3 regions of the Limibacter armeniacum genome follow, and region 2 is predicted to be linked to each of the others. Evidence: riboswitches for the same ligand, from Rfam matches in the RefSeq annotation. Region 2 holds a riboswitch; each other region holds the start of a gene.
What was found. A riboswitch is a leader RNA that binds a small molecule or an ion and turns the genes downstream of it on or off. The one in region 2 is predicted to bind cobalamin.

Region 1 (6,181 bases), on a different contig from region 2:
CCTTAAAAAAGAGGCATTGCTAACTGCTAAAGGGAAAAAAATAGGCATACCCAACGTAGAATTACTTAAAAACGAAATCAATAAACATCACTTTTATTCAGAGCGATAACCAACCAAAACACTGTCTTACAGTACCTTGCTTAAAAAACCTGCTATAACGCAGGTTTTTTTATGTTTAAAAACTTATTGAACCCTGTAAACCCGCATAGTTTTCATTTCTGAGAGGTAATAAATTGTACGTATAAATACTTAATTAATGTATTCACACTAAATAATGAATGATATGCGTACATCCACTCCAAACCTTGAAAAAGCAACCCGCATTAATTTGCTGGATTTCAAATCAGTTCAGATGAGAACATTTCACCTGAGCTGGCTCGCATTCTTCCTATGTTTCTTTGGTTGGTTTGCCCATGCCCCATTGATGAACTCAACCATTGGGCCTGACCTTGACCTCACTAAAGCGCAGAAGATCACTGCCTTTATCGCCTCCGTTGGGGTCACCATCTTTGCCCGCCTTTTTATAGGCAGCATGTGTGACAAGTTTGGCCCTAGAAAAAGTTATGTCTACTTACTGATATTCGGTGCTTTCGCCGTAATATCCTCCTCCTTTGCCACAACTTGGGAAACCTACTTGCTCTCCAGGATGGCCATTGGTGTAATTGGTGCCTCTTTCGTGATTACCCAGTACCATACTTCTGTCATGTTTGCTCCTAATGTAGTGGGTATTGCCAATGCCACTACCGCAGGTTGGGGTAATCTTGGTGGTGGTGTTACACAAGCTTTAATGCCACTGATCGCTTCAGGAATGCTGGCATTGGGTTTTGCAGAGTCTGAACTTTCGAAATGGAGACCTGCCATGTTTGTACCTGCCCTGATCATGCTGGTAGTTGCTTTCCTGTACTGGAAATACACTACTGACACTCCAAAAGGAAATATGGAAGACCAAAAAGCGGATGAGTCAACAAACTCAGAAGAAAAGCCTACCAATACCTTTATCGAAGCCATGAAAGACCGTCGAGTATGGATCCTGTTTGCTATCTATGCGGGTTGTTTCGGGATGGAACTGTTTGTCAATGGCAGAGCCGCAACTTATTACCAAACCAAATTTCTGCTCAATGAAACTACGGCCGGAATGGTCGCGGCACTGTTCGGCCTGATGAACCTGTTCGCAAGATCTATGGGAGGCTGGCTAGGTGACCGATTCTCCAAAACTGGAGGTCTTGCCGGTAGAGTAAAGTGGCTGGTTATAGTGATGGTAATTGAAGGTATTGCCCTAACCATCTTCTCTCAAATGGACATATTGGGTGTTGCCATTGCCACTATGATTGTTTTCTCACTGTTTGTTCAAATGGCTGAAGGCGCTACCTACTCTGTAGTACCATTTATCAATAAAAAAGCACTGGGAGCTGTAGCAGGTATCGTAGGTGCAGGGGGCAATGTTGGTGCTGTCATGTATGCACAATTCCTTTTGAGAAGTGGCTCGCCATTGGAGGATTGCTTCCTCTACTTCGGGGTGGTTGTGGCAGCTATCGGGTTCCTTGGTTTAGGCGTGAAATTCTCAGATGAGGATGAAAAAGCTGCCGTAGCTGAACAGGAAAGACTGGAAGCTTTGGAAGCCGAACTCAAAGCAAAAGAAGCTTCACTTGTTGCATAACCCAATATTATAGATGTGGAGCTGTTGCTTGACCGCTCCACTTTCACTCTTCAAACCATTACAGTAAATAATTGCTATAAACTCATGAACCTATTGAAAAAATTTACCCTGACGATATGTTGCTTATGCTGTACTCTTTATGCCAATGCACAGTTTACATTGGAAGGACAATACCGTCCCAGAGCTGAGGTTAGAAACGGATTCAAAGCACCCATCCTGACTGACACAGAAGTAGCGGCCTTTGTAGAGCATAGAGCGCGTATTACTGCTGGTTATTCCCAAAGTAAATTAGGATTCAAACTGTCAGTACAGGATGTGAGAATCTGGGGAGAAACAGGACAGATCAACAAGGCAGACAACCTATTGAGCATACACGAGGCGTATGGTGAATATAAGCCTTCCAAAAACTCCACCTTCCGTATCGGTAGACAGGAAGTAGCTATCGACGGTCACCGATTCTTCGGAACGCTTGACTGGGCTGCTCAGGCAAGAGCCTTTGATGCAGTAAGGTACCTGTACAAGGATTCAATCGGAAACGAGTTCCAGCTGATGGGTACTTTCAACCAGAATGGCTTGACAGACTCCTCCAGTCCTGAGCCAGCCAAGAATACTGGAAACTTCTACAATTCTGGTGCATATGCTGGCGCCAACACCTACACTGGTTTTGGGTTGCCACTTCCAAAGGCACAAGTGATGGGTTATGTCAAGAAGATGTTCGGAACAGCCAATATCTCGTTTATGGGGTTGGTGGATTTTATGCAACCAACTGAAGGTCATCCTTACCCGTTATATCATTTTGGTATTTCACCAAATTACAAACTGGACAAACTCAACCTTAGTGGTCAGCTATACTATTCTACCGGTACACAAAAACTGTCAGCTACCAATCCTGAACTTGAAGACAACAAGTTGTCTGCCTATATGTTAAGCCTTAGCTTACAGCATACAGGTTTAAAAGGAAAACCGCTTTTGGGAGTGGATTATATCAGTGGTGATGATAAGGGCACAACTGATGTTACGGAAGGCTGGGCACCACTCTATGGTACCAACCACAAGTTTTATGGCTTTATGGATTACTTCTATGTAGGCTCCGGACACAACGGTGGAGGTAACAACAAAAGTGGTGGACTGGTGGATATTTACCTGAAAACCACTTTCAAGGTAGGCGAAAGCAGTAATTTGCTGGCACACCTACACGCCTTTAGCTCCCCAACAGATGTATATGACCTGTCATCTGCTGACCCTGAAGCGACACTTGGCAGTTATCTAGGTACGGAACTGGATTTGGTATTTGTCAAAAAGCTAGCAGAAAACATCACATTCAAAGCGGGTTACTCCCAGATGTTTGGTACAACTTCCATGCAACAGGTAAAAGGACAATTCAATACAGATACAGGAAAGTATGCAAACATCAAAGGCATGCAAAACTGGACTTGGGTCATGATCAATTTTACACCAAAGTTTTTATAAAGGAATCATTCAACCAACTCCTTGAGCTTCTGGAATTCGTTTTCCGGAAGCTTTTTTCAGTTGTGACCTATTAAGAAGAACTGAGTTTTGAGTCACACTTTTTTTGCTACTCTGATGAAAATCACCTTCCATAAAAAAGAATAAACCAAACTGAGTTCTATATTTGTGCCCGAATTGGTATCCGCAAGGATTTAATAGGGAATCCGGTGAAAGACCGGGACTGTCCCCGCAGCTGTAAGCTTCTACAGTGTTTGCGCTTTTTTGCCATTGTTTTCTTCGGAAGATGAGAAGGCCGCAAGCATGAAGTAAGTCAGAAGACCTGCCATTCGACATTCGACAAATGCTTGCCTTCGGGAGTTAAGGTAATGCTACCACAATACTTTTGCAGAATTACATGATAGCTCAGGTATGCATTACCTTACTTGCTATACGTGCATAATTCTCACTTTTTGTGGAGCCTTCAATATCCCCCTTTTGCCAAAGCTTTTGTCTCTTTTTTCACACAAAAATTTATTGTAAATGAAATTATTGAGACAGCACTCAATGCTATGGTTCTCCTGGCTACTTCTGCTAGGTATTACATTTTCAGGATGTGATGACAAGGACGATCCTATTCCTCCATCTTCAGTACAGATTCTATCACCCGAAACCAATGGGGCATTCTTTGTTGGCGAAGAGGTTACCTTTGTTGGCGATGCACAAGATGCACAATCATACACTTGGGAAATTAATGGTGAAGAATTGTCCACAGACATTTCTTTTACCTATTCGTTTACGGCAGAAGGTGAATACAATATCGCATTCAATGCCATCAATGAAAGTGGTTCCATCAGTGATGTTGTAACGCTGCAAGTCAACAGTGGTGTACAGATCAATGGTATGTCAGAAAATGAGTTCTACCTGGTAGGAGATACTATCTCACTATTCGCCAATATTGAGAATCCTGCCCTTACCAGCTTTAAATGGGTAGTCCACGATGAGGTTTTAAGTGACTCACTCACATTCAAGTACGTACTCAGAGATGTTGGATTACAGCAGATCACTTTTACAGCACAGGGTACTGACTACGCTTCCGTACTGACACAACAAGTTGAGGTCGCTCCTCTTCTAGGTGGAGCCCTGATTGTCAATGAAGGTAACATGAGTAATGAAATGGGAAGTGTGTCCTTCCTTCAAAGAGGTGGCAACACGCTTTTCACCAACGCTTATGCATCTCTGAACCCAGGCAAAACCCTTAGCAATGTCACCCAGTCGGCATCCTACTTTGGTGACTATGTGTATTTCATTTCCCAGAATGGTCCCAACTATATCATCGTAGCCGATAAAGAAACCTTGGTGGCTGTTGACTCCATCACCACCAGTGATGTTTCATTGAGCTGGCCAACCCATCTGGCAATGGTCAGTACCACAAAAGGTTATGTCCGCGACAACAACGGCATCTCCATCATTGACTTCAGTGCTAAGTCTGTCACCAATATCAGTGGCGTTGGTGCTGCCAAGGCACAACCGATCGTGATTGGCAACAAGCTTTTCACTTACTCAGGCAGCAACCTGTATGTAGTGGATATCACAACTGATCAACTGATCCATACCGAAACGTTCGGCAGCAGCATTGGCGGATTTGCTGAAGCTACAGACGGTAACCTTTGGGTTGCTCAAAGTGGAACTCCTTCCACCTTGCTAAAAGTTGCCTCCTCAGATTATACAACATTGAAGGAAATTGAGATGCCTGAAGGCGTAAACCTTAATGCCGGATGGACAGGATCATCCAACATTATGCCTAGTCACACGACAGAAAATGTATTCGTAAGACCTAGTGGAAAAAAGCAGATTTACCTAGTTGACCTTAGTACGACTACCCCTACCGTAAGCCTGTTCTCAGACCTTTCAACATGGAGTGATGAAGAAACAGGGATCATCTATGGAGAACCGAATGTAGACCCTGTATCCAATGATATCTATATCATGGGAATCAAAGGGTATGGAATGGACTACCTGATCAATGCACTTTTCATTATTGATGGAAGTACTGGTAATCAGAAGCAAAAACTGACAGGTGTAGGCAGCTTCCCTGCCATGGTACTATTCTCAGAATAATCAAATTCACTTCCAAAAACTGAAATCATGAAGAAATATATATGCTATATACTGGTATTGGTAAGTACAGTATTTATAGGCTGTTCATCAGACGAAGAAATACTGCTTCCCAAAATCATCTCTGAGATTCCTGAAGAAGGGTATTCCATTAAAATTAATGAGGAATTTACCCTCAGCGTTGAGGTGGAAAACGGGGAAAATGCAGATTACCTGTGGTTGGTAGATGGTGAAGAATATAGCCAATCAGCTACCTTTATTTTTACACCTAACCAACTGGTGACCTATCAGGTTACCCTACAGCTGACGACCACAACGGGAAAAGACCAACGTGCATTCAGTCTTACAGTATTACCTGCTGACGACAGACCAGTCACTGACAACAGTTCTGCCTTTATCACGCAGGTATTCGATTACCAATATGCACCAGGCCAACACGCCAATTCCTATGCTTTGGGAGCTGATGGCAGCAACTTTATTGGAGACACAGTAGCATATGCACTTCTAGGCGGATGGGGTGGTTATATCACAGCCGGATTTGACCATACCATCACTAATCAGGAAGGGTATGACTTCGGCGTTTACACACAGCCTGGTGCTGGTTCAGAGCCTGCTGTAGTTTATGTTATGAAAGACCTGAATGGTGATGGCTTACCAAATGACAGTGAGTGGATTGAACTCAAGGGTAGCGAATTTGACCATGAGGAAACGATCAGGGATTATGAAGTAACTTACTACAAGCCAGAGGAAGGTGCCAATGTAACCTGGACAGACAACCAAGGAAACAGTGGAGAGCTGGTGCCAGGTTGGCCAGGAGGTTCTTGGTGGTGGGATGACTCCAAGGAAGAAGTTACTTTCTCTGGTGTCAAATTGCCTGACTCACATTATAATTCAGCAGCACCTGAGGGTCAAATGTGGATTAACTACGAGGATCGTTTTGCTTGGGGATATGCTGAAAAC
Region 2 (6,181 bases):
AATCTGGTTACCTGCATCCCTGCTTTGCTCAAAGATAATAGCAGGATACTTTCTTGAAGAGGGCTTGATCTCATCCAAGTCCATTTTCTCCAACAGTTTTCTACGGCTGGTAGCCTGCTTTGATTTCGAAGCGTTTGCTGAGAATCTCGCAATAAAGTCCTGAAGTTCTTTACGCTTGTCTTCCATCTTCTTGTTCTTGTCAGAACGTTGCTTGGCAGCCAACTGTGAAGACTGATACCAGAACGAGTAGTTACCTGTATACAGGTTGATCTGGCTAAAGTCAATATCACAAATGTGTGTACAAACGGTGTCAAGGAAGTGACGGTCGTGAGACACTACGATTACGGTATTTCTGAAATCTAATAGGAAGTCTTCCAACCATGAGATCGTTTTGATGTCAAGGTCGTTGGTAGGTTCGTCCAATACCAGAATATCTGGGTTACCGAACAGTGCTTGTGCCAGCAGGACCCTTACTTTAAGCGAACCCGGCAGGTCTTTCATCAGCTGGTAGTGCAGGTCTTCTGTTACGCCCAAGTTTGACAGCAGTTCTGCTGCATCTGTTTCAGCGTTCCAGCCTTCCATATCAGCGAATTCTGCTTCCAGCTCAGAAACACGTAGTCCGTCTTCTTCCGAGAAATCAGGCTTCATGTAGATGGCATCCTTCTCCACCATGATCTCATACAGGCGCTTATGTCCCATGATCACAGTCTTGAGCACTTCCTCTTCATCAAACTCAAAGTGATCCTGCTTCAGTACCGCCATACGTTTTCCCGGATCAATCACTACCTCTCCCCTGTTCGGGTCAACATCACCCGTCAGAATTTTCAGGAAAGTAGATTTACCAGCACCGTTGGCACCGATTACACCGTAGCAGTTTCCATTTAAGAATTTCAGGTTTACTTCATCAAACAGGACTCTTTTCCCGAATTGAAGTGTCAGATTGTTTACTGTGATCATGCTTATTGTATCGTCATTAACGGAAGGAATAAAAATCCTTCTTTACTACATAGTTCTTGTTAGAAGGGCACAAAGGTAAGGACTTTTAGCATCCGCTCATAACTTTTCAGCAAACACCTTATATATAGAAATGAGATTTTATACTATCAAATGATGATATTTTGCCATACATAAGCACCTAATCGCTTGATATGTTAATAGAATTGAGGAACAATGATTATTTTTTGATTAAGAGATGTTAGGAAAATCGCTTTCCCTAAGCGTCTCAGACCAGTTCAAACACCTTGATTTTTTTCTCATTGAATAGCGTTTCCTCTCCTTTTTTCATTCCGTTCAGCTTAGCCCCAATTGGAGAAGACATTGAAATGGCAAAAACCATCTGCTTGTCCACCTCAAGTTTGCCCGCACTGATTGAGATATAAAACGTCCCCATTGAAGTGGACACGAGTGTTCCTAGTTTTACAACCTCCTCTTCTTTTGATGCATCAATATGGTCCAAAACAGCTTTCAGCTTTAAGGCTTCTGACAACTGTACGGCGTGTTTATCCCGTTCTATCTGGAGCATAGCCCTGCCTGTCTCATACTTGTCACCTGCACTGCTTTTCACTTCCTCATTTGCAGCCAGCTGTGCTTCCTCCATAGCAGATTTAGCGGTCTGAATCCTTTCATTTACATAGCCTTCACATTTCCCATGTATGGCCTGCTTCAAAGCGATTGTTATCTTCATAGTTCTTGGAATTTAGCCTTTGCATTCAGACTCTGAAAGGTGTTTTAATTCATAGCTGTTTGCGGTGATAAATATACATACACACCTGAATATTTCGATCAAAAAAGATTGCCTCAACAATAAATTTATTCCTCCGTAATACCAACGGAAATCGGTGGCGATGCAATCTCTACCCCTACTTCCCTCGCTGTCTGCAAGATAATCTTGATACACTCGTGTCTGTATTTCAGTTCTTCTGTCCAGTCATCCGCAATAAAAAAAATATAGAAGAGGATATTCACCGAGTAAGTCCCCAAATCATTTAGGTAAATCTGAGTTTTGTGACTAGCTACTTTGGGGTGTTCATTGATTCTTTCGGTCAGCTGTGCCACAAATTGCTCCAGCTCTTCATTTGTTGAAGAGTATTTTATCCTGACGGTCGTCTTATACCTGCGGAAGAAGCGAAGCCCCATATTGTCAAGCATCAAATTATAAAGCTGCCCATTGGGAATTGTAATCAATGAGTCATAGAATGTCCTGACTCTGGTTGAGCGCAAACCAATTGCCTCAACATTTCCTGAAATCTTTTCTGTCATAATCCAGTCCCCAACCTTAAAAGGCCTATCCAGAAAGATGGTCAGAGACCCTATAAAGTTCTTGATAGAATCTTGAGCTGCCAGCGCTACTGCCACACCACCAATGGACAAACTGGCAAGCAATACAGTCATGTCTACATTCAAGTCATAGGCAACCAGTAAAATACCCAACAACACAAGGATAATCTTGAAAAGCATCCCCAGAAACGGCAACAAACCTTTTCTTTCGGGATGGTCTTTCACCAGTGGTTTTGCCCTCAGATACTCAACCGTAAATGTGACCGCCTTAATCAGGAAATATATCAGCAACAGGTCCTTGACAATGCGGGTAATCATGATGAGTCGTCTCAAAAAGTCCGACGAATCCAACAAGGATGGTAATATCAGAATTAGCAAAGATGAACTTAGATATAGTAGGAATGGCATTACGACATCATTTGCTACATTAAGGATATAATGGTCTGTAAATTTCCATATCAGAAGCGACTTCAAAACCTTATGCACTATCCAAAATGTCAATACAAACACCAACACCCCCAAAGCTATAAGCAACAACTGAAAGTTGCGGTAGCCGATCTTGTCAATCAGTTTACTGCCTAATCCTTTATTCGCTTTCTCAGCTATCTTATCAAGCTTGTCTGTCCCTAATAGAAATGTTCTACTGTAAAGGTCATTGACCGCCGCTACTGTAGTCCGTGAAAAATACCACTTATCATTCTGCTTGATCAGGTTGATACCGGGAGCCTTAGAGTAAGGCACATACCGGTTTTCCTTGGTGGTAGAGTCCTGATAGTTCGGGTTTTTAGGTACTTCACTAAAGTCTATCACGATACCCAAGCCATAATATATTTCCTTTAGTTTCTCCCCTACCTTAGCCTTTTCCTTAACAGTAAGATCAGGTGCTATAAAAAGGGAAGCCAACCTTTCTTCATCATAGTGCTTATCATGGATATAATACCTAAATGTAGAAACTGTATGATAAGGGGATGATAGATTGTAGACAACTGTATCAACAGCTACCGGCCGGTCCTTACTTTTCTTTTTTCGGGCATTGACTACATACCGCTGGTAAAGCAAAGAAATCTGCTTTACAGATGAAGGGGCATAAAGCCATTGTTTCCTATCTCTGATCAGGTAGATCTCTGGAAACTCAGTTCTAATGACATATTTTTTTTCCTTATCGGCATTTTCAAAGTTTTTGTTATCTGGAATTGCCGACATATCAACTCCTCCTAACTTTTCATATATCTCATACAGCTTTTCTGCCAGTACAGCTTTCTGACTCTCAGGTAGGTTTCCTCCCATTGTCTTGGCAGCCAAATCTGGTCTTATCTTCTTATTCTTGAATGCTGAAATATGTGTCTTTACTGTCTTGTAAGGAGTCTCAGTAGAAAATTCATCACTTTTTTCCTGAGTAAAACCAAAATGAAAAGTGAAAAGCAGGAACAAGCCTAAAAAATACGGAGCTAATGTGTGGCACTGACGGGTATGCATGGGTATCAAGTGTTTTCTTTATCAGAAAAAACAATTAATAATTTCCCATCGTTCGACTTTATTCTTTACAAATTTCCCTAAAAATCAAAATATCCTCTGAAGGTCAAAAAGCCTATATCTCTCAAAGTGAAGCAGTAGCATTAACATTTATAAATCCCAATTTTGTTTTATCTATTTTTTATCCAAATTTGCCTTCGCATAAGGAAAGGGAATCCGGTGTAAATCCGGAACAGTCCCCGCTGCTGTAATCCAACCTTGAATAAGGTGTCATGCAAAACCACTGTCTTATTTTGGATGGGAAGGTTTGACATAAATGGAAAGTCAGAATACCTGCCTTGTGGATACACGATCAAAGAAAAACGCAAAGTTGCAGATCAACTTTCGGGTGAAAAGTAACATTCAATGAAATATATCAAGACACGTAGCAAAAAGGCATTCCGCCCTTTTGTTGGATTGGCTATATGTTTGGCTTTTCTGACAAATGCTTGCCAACAGCCATCAGATAAGTCCCAAACAGTTCAGCATGCTGCTTCTGCAGGCATCACTGAATTCACCCCTAAACAAGTCAAATATGCGAAGGGTTTTAACCTTAAGTACTATGATGGCTACAAAGTCCTAGAACTTTACAATCCTTTTAATACTAAGGCCGATACACTCAAGTATGTACTACATGCTAAAGGAATCGAATTGCCTGAGTCGGTAAAAGCTTTACCATCCATTGAAATTCCTGTAAAGAAAATTGTAGCACTTTCAGGAACACACCTTGGAATGCTTGACCTCTTGGATGCTACTGAACAGGTTGTAGGCATTTCAAACAAAGCCTATGTCTGTAATGAAAAGCTGTTGAGCAGAGCCCAGAATGGCAGTGTCATTGAAGCTGGTTATGACGGCAGTATCAATAAGGAACTAGTCATCGCTAGCGGTGCAGACCTAGTATTAACCATCGGAATGAACAGCGATAGCTACAACCGCTACCCTGTTTTTGAAAAAGCGGGCATTCAAACATTGGCCATTGCTGACTGGAAAGAAACATCTCCACTTGGAAGAGCCGAGTGGTGTAAGTTTATGGCTGCATTTCTGAATAAAGAAGAGATAGCCAACAAGGAAATGGCAAAGATTGAAGCGGAATGGGACAGACTGAAAGTCCTTGCCGCTGAAGCCACCACCTCACCTACCTTAATTGCAGAAGTCCCTTACAAAGACGCTTGGTTTATTCCGGGCGGGCAGAGCTTTATGGCAGAACTGTTAAGGGCTGCAAATACCAACTACTATTGGGACGAAGACACCAGTACCGGAAGTCTCCATCTCAACCTTGAATACGTCTACCCAGTGGCACTGGAAGCCGACTATTGGATCAATACAGGAACAGCCAATTCCAAGGAGGAATTGGTAGGTTTTGACAGTCGGTTTGCTGACTTTAAAGCAGTCAATAAAGGCTTGCTTTTCAACAATAACAGAAACATTGCCTCAAATGGCTCCAACGCTTACTGGGAAACAGGCATCGTTAATCCACACCTGATACTTGCTGACCTGATCAAGATCTTTCATCCTGAATTGATGAAAGACCATGAGTTTGTGTATTACAAAAAGCTTAAGTAACCCAAATAGTTACTTCTGTCAAAGTACGCTTGTTACACATTGGTCTAAATAGAAACCTCAAATCAGGTTTCGCTACATCTAGCATCTAGACATGAGATATCTTTTACTGTCAGTATTCCTGATGGCGCATGCAGTATGGACATATGCACAATCGGAAAAGGATACTACAACCATTGAACTGGAAGAAGTTACCATCATTGGGACAAACTATACAAAATACGCCACAGGTAGCGCTATCATAAAGGCTGACAGTGGGGCACTTGCCCGTATCGGCTATGGTTCTGTATCTGATTACCTTACCCAATACACTCCTATCTACCTTAAAGAGCAAGGTAATGGAATGCTTTCAACCATTTCGGTAAGAGGTACTACGCCTAACCATACCAGTGTCATGTGGATGGGACTTAACCTTAACTCCCTGACTTTGGGACACTCGGATTTCAACGATTATCCCTTATTCTTTTTTGACGACTTGCAGGTTCATATGGGCGGTGGAAGTGCCCTCTTTGGAAGTGATGCAATGGGAGGCTCTATTGTATTGTCCAACAGTCAACCAAAAGATGAGAGTATACACTTAAAGCTTAGACAAGACTACGGCAGTTTTACGCACAGCATGACAGGGGTACAGTTTGCTGCAAGACAAGGCAAATGGACTAGTCAAACTAAGCTTTTTTACCGATACAACAAAAACGATTTCCCTTTTGAGAATACAGCCAAATTTGGCAAACCAGAGGAAAAGCAGGAAAATGCTTCATTCCAAAACTTTGGCTTGCTACAACAGTTTGGCTACCAGGCTGCACCCAATACCTTTGTCAGCCTGTCAGGGTGG
Region 3 (6,181 bases), on a different contig from region 2:
CTTTCGATATTATCAGGTACATGTACGTTGAAACAAGAAATAGGAAGACCTCTTTCTGTTCCCATGTTCGCCCAAATCGGAGAACTAAGGCTTATCCACCCTTTTTCAATAATTTCAACAAAAGACTCTGCCATTTCAGGTTTGTACAGACGCTTAGCAGCAGCTGTAGCTACTCGTCTGATTGCTGCCTGAACAGTTTCGCCTTTCAATAGATAACCTCTATTGAGCATATTCTGGCTCTCTTCATTGAGCCACCATAATCTTTCCATTTATCTTTCGCTTTTCTCTTTAAAAAAAGAACTACTATATATCACAGCCATTCAGAGAGATAAAAAAAAGTAGCATTATTGGGTTTATATCCACCTCTCCTTTAGAGTATCTTTTTAACTGGATCAAGAACCTCCTAATTATTATAACTTGATTTCGGATACAGTTGATCAGCTAGCAACATTTATTAAAACAGGTCATCAGCAGTGATGCTCTTGTCATGTTTGGTATATTCTACCGGACGCTTAGCGAAAAAGTCATCCAAACTGTTAGCAAAAACTTCTTCCTCAAACCATACCATTGGCTGGTAATTGCTGTCAGAAACATAATAAAGTTTATCAAGGCCAATTTTAGTAAGGCTATCATCAACACGGAACTTCATAAAGTTTAAAAGGTTTTCCTTGCTGATGTTTTCAATTTCACCTCCTTCAAAAATCCAGTCTAGAATATTTGACTCAACTTGAATAGAATCTGCCACAATTTCACGTAACTCTTCAACTGTCTCCTCATCGAAGAAATCAGGGAATTCTGACTTGATCGTATTCACGATATAGATTCCTGCATTTGCATGTACCTGTTCGTCAATAGAAGTCCAAGCAATGATGTTGCTGATATTTTTCATTACTCCCTTAAAACGAGTAAATGAAAGGATAATCGCGAATTGGCTGAACAATGATACGTTTTCGATCAGGATAGAGAAAAGGATCAACGAGAAAACGTATTTCTTTTTGTCCTGAGACTTAGTATGTGCCAAAGCATCCGAAAGATAGTCAATACGCTGACGGATTACAGGCGTCTCAATTAGTTTTCCAAACTCGCTATTGTAACCCAATACATCTAACAAACGGGAGTACGCTTCTGAATGGCGGAATTCACATTCAGCAAAAGTGCTTCCCAATCCATTAAATTCAGGCTTTGGAAAATGGTGATACAGGTCGCCCCAAAAAGACTTCACAGCTACCTCAATTTGAGCAATAGCCAAAAGACTTCTCTTCACAACCTCTTTTTCATTTTCATTCAGGTAAGAATGAAAATCCTGTACGTCTGCAGTAAAATCTACTTCTGAATGTACCCAGAAAGACTTGTTAATTGCTTCTGTAAACTGTAATACTTCAGGGTATTCAAATGGTTTGTAGTTAATACGTCTGTCAAAGATACTCATATTGCTGCTTTTATTGTATTGAGAAAACCATTCGCACCAGCAATATGTACAGAACACACCCATCAGAGACATTTTGGCATAAATGACTTTGTTGATCGATCTAGACATTTGCTTTTGATGCGAAAGCAAAATCCACACACCAAGAAAGGTAATCTGGCTTATGGCATAACGCCACTCACAGTTGCGCTACAGCTCGTGATTCCCACACGATTCCCCTATTTTTCTTCCCAAAATTTTTGAGTGACTTGGTGTGTAATCCGGGACGCAAATTTATAGATATTTTTTTGGTTTCATAGCAAGCGGCTAACTCGTTTTTCGAAGTTTTTATACTGCCTTCATTATGAATTAGAATCAATTTTTAACACAACATTTTTTATAAAAATCAGTTACCAAAAAACACCTTTCAATTTTATTTATTTCCAATTAAATACAGCACAAAACATGCGTATACACATTGTTAAAGTGTAAAAAATAATAAAACTTCACATGAATACATATTAAGAGGGCTTATCATAAATAGGGTTTATATCACAAGAATTATATTATCTCTTTATACTTTTCTGAACTATTATTGTTATTAACATTCTAAATATTCATTGATATAATTCAGTAGCATAAATAGCCATTGCAATCACTACTTTTTCACCTTTAAAAAGTCATTCATAAAACACAAACCTTCTATGTATAGATGAAGACTTATTAGCGCATTAATTTTTCACTTGCTACACTGACCTATTCACTTAACACTTTACAGGTTTATACAAGAATTTCCTATTCAGTATATATGATAAAATGTTAGGAGAAGTGTAAAATGTGACAAAATATTCTATGATTTAATGATGGTAAAAAATAGTTTTTGAAACTATCAAGTATTATTATTTGTCTTTACGTTTTACCAGTTCACTACTTTTTTATGAGATATACTTAAAAATATATAGTAACATAAAAAATATCTCCAAATAGTGGCTACATCTTGTTATGGCAATAATTTTTAAAACAGGTTTATAGTGGTCTTTAATATTTTGATCCTAACTGAGGATGTATACGTTTGAACTTATCCCAATTTTCAGGTACACGAAATACTCAGTATTCACTCACTTTTATTATTTACTAAAGAAACTACTTACCATAGAATAACTAGTCAGATTCAAGTGGTCAAAATGACCACTTGCTATTATGACAAAGTAAATAGTGAGTCTTGAATATTTTTCTCTTTTAAATTTAAGCGTAATACATGTTTGTTCACCTATTTCAAGTGGTCAAAATGACCACTTGGTTTGTATCTCTATTTGAGAGTACAGGGTAGAATAAATCAGAAACTAACTATCTATTGTAACTAAAGGCTAAACTGATAAAACAGATATAAACGATATTCTCTAAATTTCCTACATAGTAACCTCCATATGATTATCCCTTGTAGTGTAAAGATATTTTTTAGGGTAGATAATTAGACTTAACAAAAAATTAGTACCTATACTCCAGTTTCAAAGTAGCGCAAACAACCTTTACTATTAAATAGAAAAACACACTTTCTCAGATAAAAAAGAAAGTCCTAATTCTGTCTCATTAGCATTCAAATTTCAATTGAGACCTTACAGTACATAAGTAATTTCGTATTCAAGTGGTCAAAATGACCACTTGATCTAATTCACTATTTTATAGTATTAGATTGAATATTTTAAGAACTAATGATCAATTGATATATTTAATAATTCAAATAATTTTCTTTTCCCTAAAGCAGTTATTACAATTTCTCGTGAATATTGCTTTCTTCTTATCCAATCATTTTCCAAGAAGTTTTCCAAAATAGCTGCACCAAGTGCACCTGCGATGTGATGTTTCCTTTCTGTCCAATCTATACACTTGTGTGCAAATGACCGTTTTTTGTTTTTTAAGGTATCCACTTCAATACCTAATTCTCTAAACCAGTCCTTACCAAAATCAGTAACCTCAAAAGTAGTATCTTTCGATATAATTATTTTATTGTCTAATAAAGATTTGACAAGATCAACAGAAAGTTTCCCCGCAAGATGATCATAACATGTCCTCGAAAACGTAAGTTTTTGTGCCGCTACACTTTTCTTTGTCTCTATTTTCTGAATCGCAATTAAGCTAGCCATAGACTCAACAACCTGAGCAACTTGCTCATTAGCTAGTCTAAAATATTTGTGTCTACCTTGTTTATCGGCTATCACTAAGTTGGCATCAATCAACTTAGATAAATGATTACTGACCGACTGCCTTGAAATATCAGCAAAACCTGCCAGTTCTGTTGCAGTATAAGCCTTGCCATCTAGTAATGACCATAATATTATTGACCTCGCTTTATCACCAATAAGTGAAGCAATCTTAGAAAACTCTTTTTCTACTTTCATGCGACAAAAGTAAATAGAAATCATATTCCATAGTTCATTTTAAAATGAATCATATCCATATAAGTTCTATTTCCTTTGCAAAAGCAAAAAATTGAGATCATGAAAGACTTGGAAATTATTTTGGAAAACAAAGCTGGTATGTTGGCTCTGATGGGAGAAACTTTAGGAAAACATCAGATAAGCCTTGAAGGTGGAGGTGTCTTTGACAATGGAAAATATTCGGTAGCCCATTTTTTGATTGAAGAGGCAGAAAAAGCGAAAGTAGTATTAGAAGAGGTAGGAATAAAAGTCGTCAGCACTAACGATGTAATTATTCAAAAATTAAGACAGGATATACCTGGTCAATTGGGGGTATTTTGTAAAGAATTAGCGAATGCTGGTGTCAACATTTTGACCCAATACAGTGATCACTCAAACCAATTGATTATTGTTCCTGATAATTATGAGAAAGCAAAGTTAGTATCAGACAAATGGATGAAAACATGGTGGGATAATCAAGATTACAGTATATGAATAGGGAACACAAATACTCATCCAATATTCAATGGACAGGTAACAAAGGAGAAGGCACATTAAATTATAGTGCATTTGAGAGAAGTTACACGATTTCAACAGAAAATAAACCAGACATTTTAGGTTCTTCCGATCCGTCTTTTAAAGGAGATAATACAAAATATAACCCAGAAGAATTACTGCTAACCTCAATAGCTGCCTGTCATATGCTTTGGTATTTGCATTTATGTTCAGAAGCAGGAGTCGTTGTCGTGAATTACGTAGATCATCCTACAGGCACTATGGTCGAAACAATAGGTGGAAGTGGGCATTTTTCAGAAGTGATTCTTAATCCAATCGTGAAAGTAAGTAAATACTCAATGATTGAAAAAGCTAACGAATTGCATAAGAAAGCAAATGAGCTATGTTTCATTGCCAATTCAGTAAACTTTAAAGTAGCACATCAGCCTACTTGTATCATTGAATAAAAGGTAAAGCGATTAATTTCAACACATAATTAATCGAAATAGCCGATAATACATTAATAACTTATTAGCATAAGAAAAACATGATTCAAGTGGTCAGTTTGACCACTTGAATCAACTAGCAGTAATTTTATAAAAATCACAACATCCATATCTTTTATTTTATAATAAGAAAATAGAGTAGGGGAGACCTTTTTAAAAAGTTATATCAAAGCATTAATAAGAATTTTGAAACACACAGTTATGATTAAGCTCAATTCAACCAAATATTAGAACGATCTCTATTTCAAATGGTTTCTAAGTATTTTCTTTTTTAAAAAATTTGATCTCCTATTATTAAGAAAGTATTGAATTGGAATGGGAATTTTCTATTCTAACCCTTTCAGGGTTATGATATAATGAATGTCATAAAACCAGGATTGCCTTCTGGAACTAATGTGGTTTGTTTATTTAGGAAAGGGTTTTTCTGTAAGGGAAAATCATCCTGAAGAAATTAAAAAATAGTAGCTTCAAGCTGTTGTCTGAGTATAAGTAAATCATATTTATCCAACTCCAAAGAAGTTTACCCCTTCTATTTATTCAATTAAAGACTGTTCATAAATCATTGAAGAGCTCACAACTTCCGAATGCTGCTTAATATTCTTCCGTTTATTGAGACTTTTTATATTAAAAAAAGCCACTGGAGAAAAGTTTTTGACTTCTCTCCAATGGCTTATTTAGACAATAACGTATAATTTTCAAGTGGTCAAAATGACCATTTGAAACCAAATTGTCCTATTGCATTGATTTTAGCTTCTCCAAAAGACTACTAAATCGTTCTATTGCAGAATTGATCTGCTCTTGATCATTACTTTTGATAAGCTTGTTGACTTCTTTTTCAGCTTTTAACTCAAACTTTTGCCAGGCATTCAATACATTATCATCAACTGGATTTGAAGTTTCCACAGTATCTTCCTCAAAAGTTTCCTGCTGCTTTGAAGCCTCATACGCTTCTACACTACCTCCTTCTCTCAATACAGAAAGTAATACATCCAAATCTTCAGGTTGCATCTTACCGATATATTCCACATCCTGTTTTTTTAGATAAGACTCACCTGAAAGGTAAAGTATTCTTTCATCTTCCGGAAGTGAATCTACTCCAGTCGCTATAACAGCATCCCTTCTGATTGTTTTCTCACCTACATGGAATTCTTCTGCTAAAATTTCAGATGTTTTCTTATTCCCACCAACAACTCTTCCACCACCATGGCCATCTTTTAGCAAGTTATACTGAACTCCTCTGAAGTATGAAACTTCCTGTGCAGTAAGGTTTCTGCGCCCCATCTGCAAACGGATCATATACTGTTTGACAGCACTGATATCGGCTAACTCTAACAGTTCATACTTGAATTCAACACCTA

Region 1: linked by a shared signal. The riboswitch ahead of V6R21_RS05420 (DUF5074 domain-containing protein) and the one ahead of V6R21_RS14755 (ABC transporter substrate-binding protein) in region 2 are both predicted to bind cobalamin.
Region 3: linked by a shared signal. The riboswitch ahead of V6R21_RS02195 (ribonucleotide-diphosphate reductase subunit beta) and the one ahead of V6R21_RS14755 (ABC transporter substrate-binding protein) in region 2 are both predicted to bind cobalamin.

What each region holds. Positions count from the first base shown of each region.
Region 1 is NZ_JBAJNO010000006.1:167,762-173,942, reverse strand. Features, by position in the region: gene V6R21_RS05435 (Crp/Fnr family transcriptional regulator) at 1-109, shown strand, start outside; gene V6R21_RS05430 (MFS transporter) at 284-1,657, shown strand; gene V6R21_RS05425 (alginate export family protein) at 1,751-3,127, shown strand; cobalamin riboswitch at 3,285-3,468, shown strand; gene V6R21_RS05420 (DUF5074 domain-containing protein) at 3,647-5,224, shown strand; gene V6R21_RS05415 (PKD-like domain-containing protein) at 5,252-6,181, shown strand, end outside.
Region 2 is NZ_JBAJNO010000008.1:2,146,320-2,152,500, reverse strand. Features, by position in the region: gene V6R21_RS14770 (ABC-F family ATP-binding cassette domain-containing protein) at 1-957, opposite strand, end outside; gene V6R21_RS14765 (3-oxoacyl-ACP synthase) at 1,223-1,684, opposite strand; gene V6R21_RS14760 (mechanosensitive ion channel family protein) at 1,810-3,753, opposite strand; cobalamin riboswitch at 3,924-4,105, shown strand; gene V6R21_RS14755 (ABC transporter substrate-binding protein) at 4,156-5,352, shown strand; gene V6R21_RS14750 (TonB-dependent receptor plug domain-containing protein) at 5,444-6,181, shown strand, end outside.
Region 3 is NZ_JBAJNO010000002.1:279,002-285,182, reverse strand. Features, by position in the region: gene V6R21_RS02200 (ribonucleoside-diphosphate reductase subunit alpha) at 1-269, opposite strand, end outside; gene V6R21_RS02195 (ribonucleotide-diphosphate reductase subunit beta) at 455-1,537, opposite strand; adenosylcobalamin (AdoCbl) riboswitch at 1,529-1,671, opposite strand; gene V6R21_RS02190 (ArsR/SmtB family transcription factor) at 3,115-3,804, opposite strand; gene V6R21_RS02185 (amino acid-binding ACT domain-containing protein) at 3,904-4,317, shown strand; gene V6R21_RS02180 (OsmC family protein) at 4,314-4,784, shown strand; gene V6R21_RS02175 (ParB N-terminal domain-containing protein) at 5,556-6,181, opposite strand, start outside.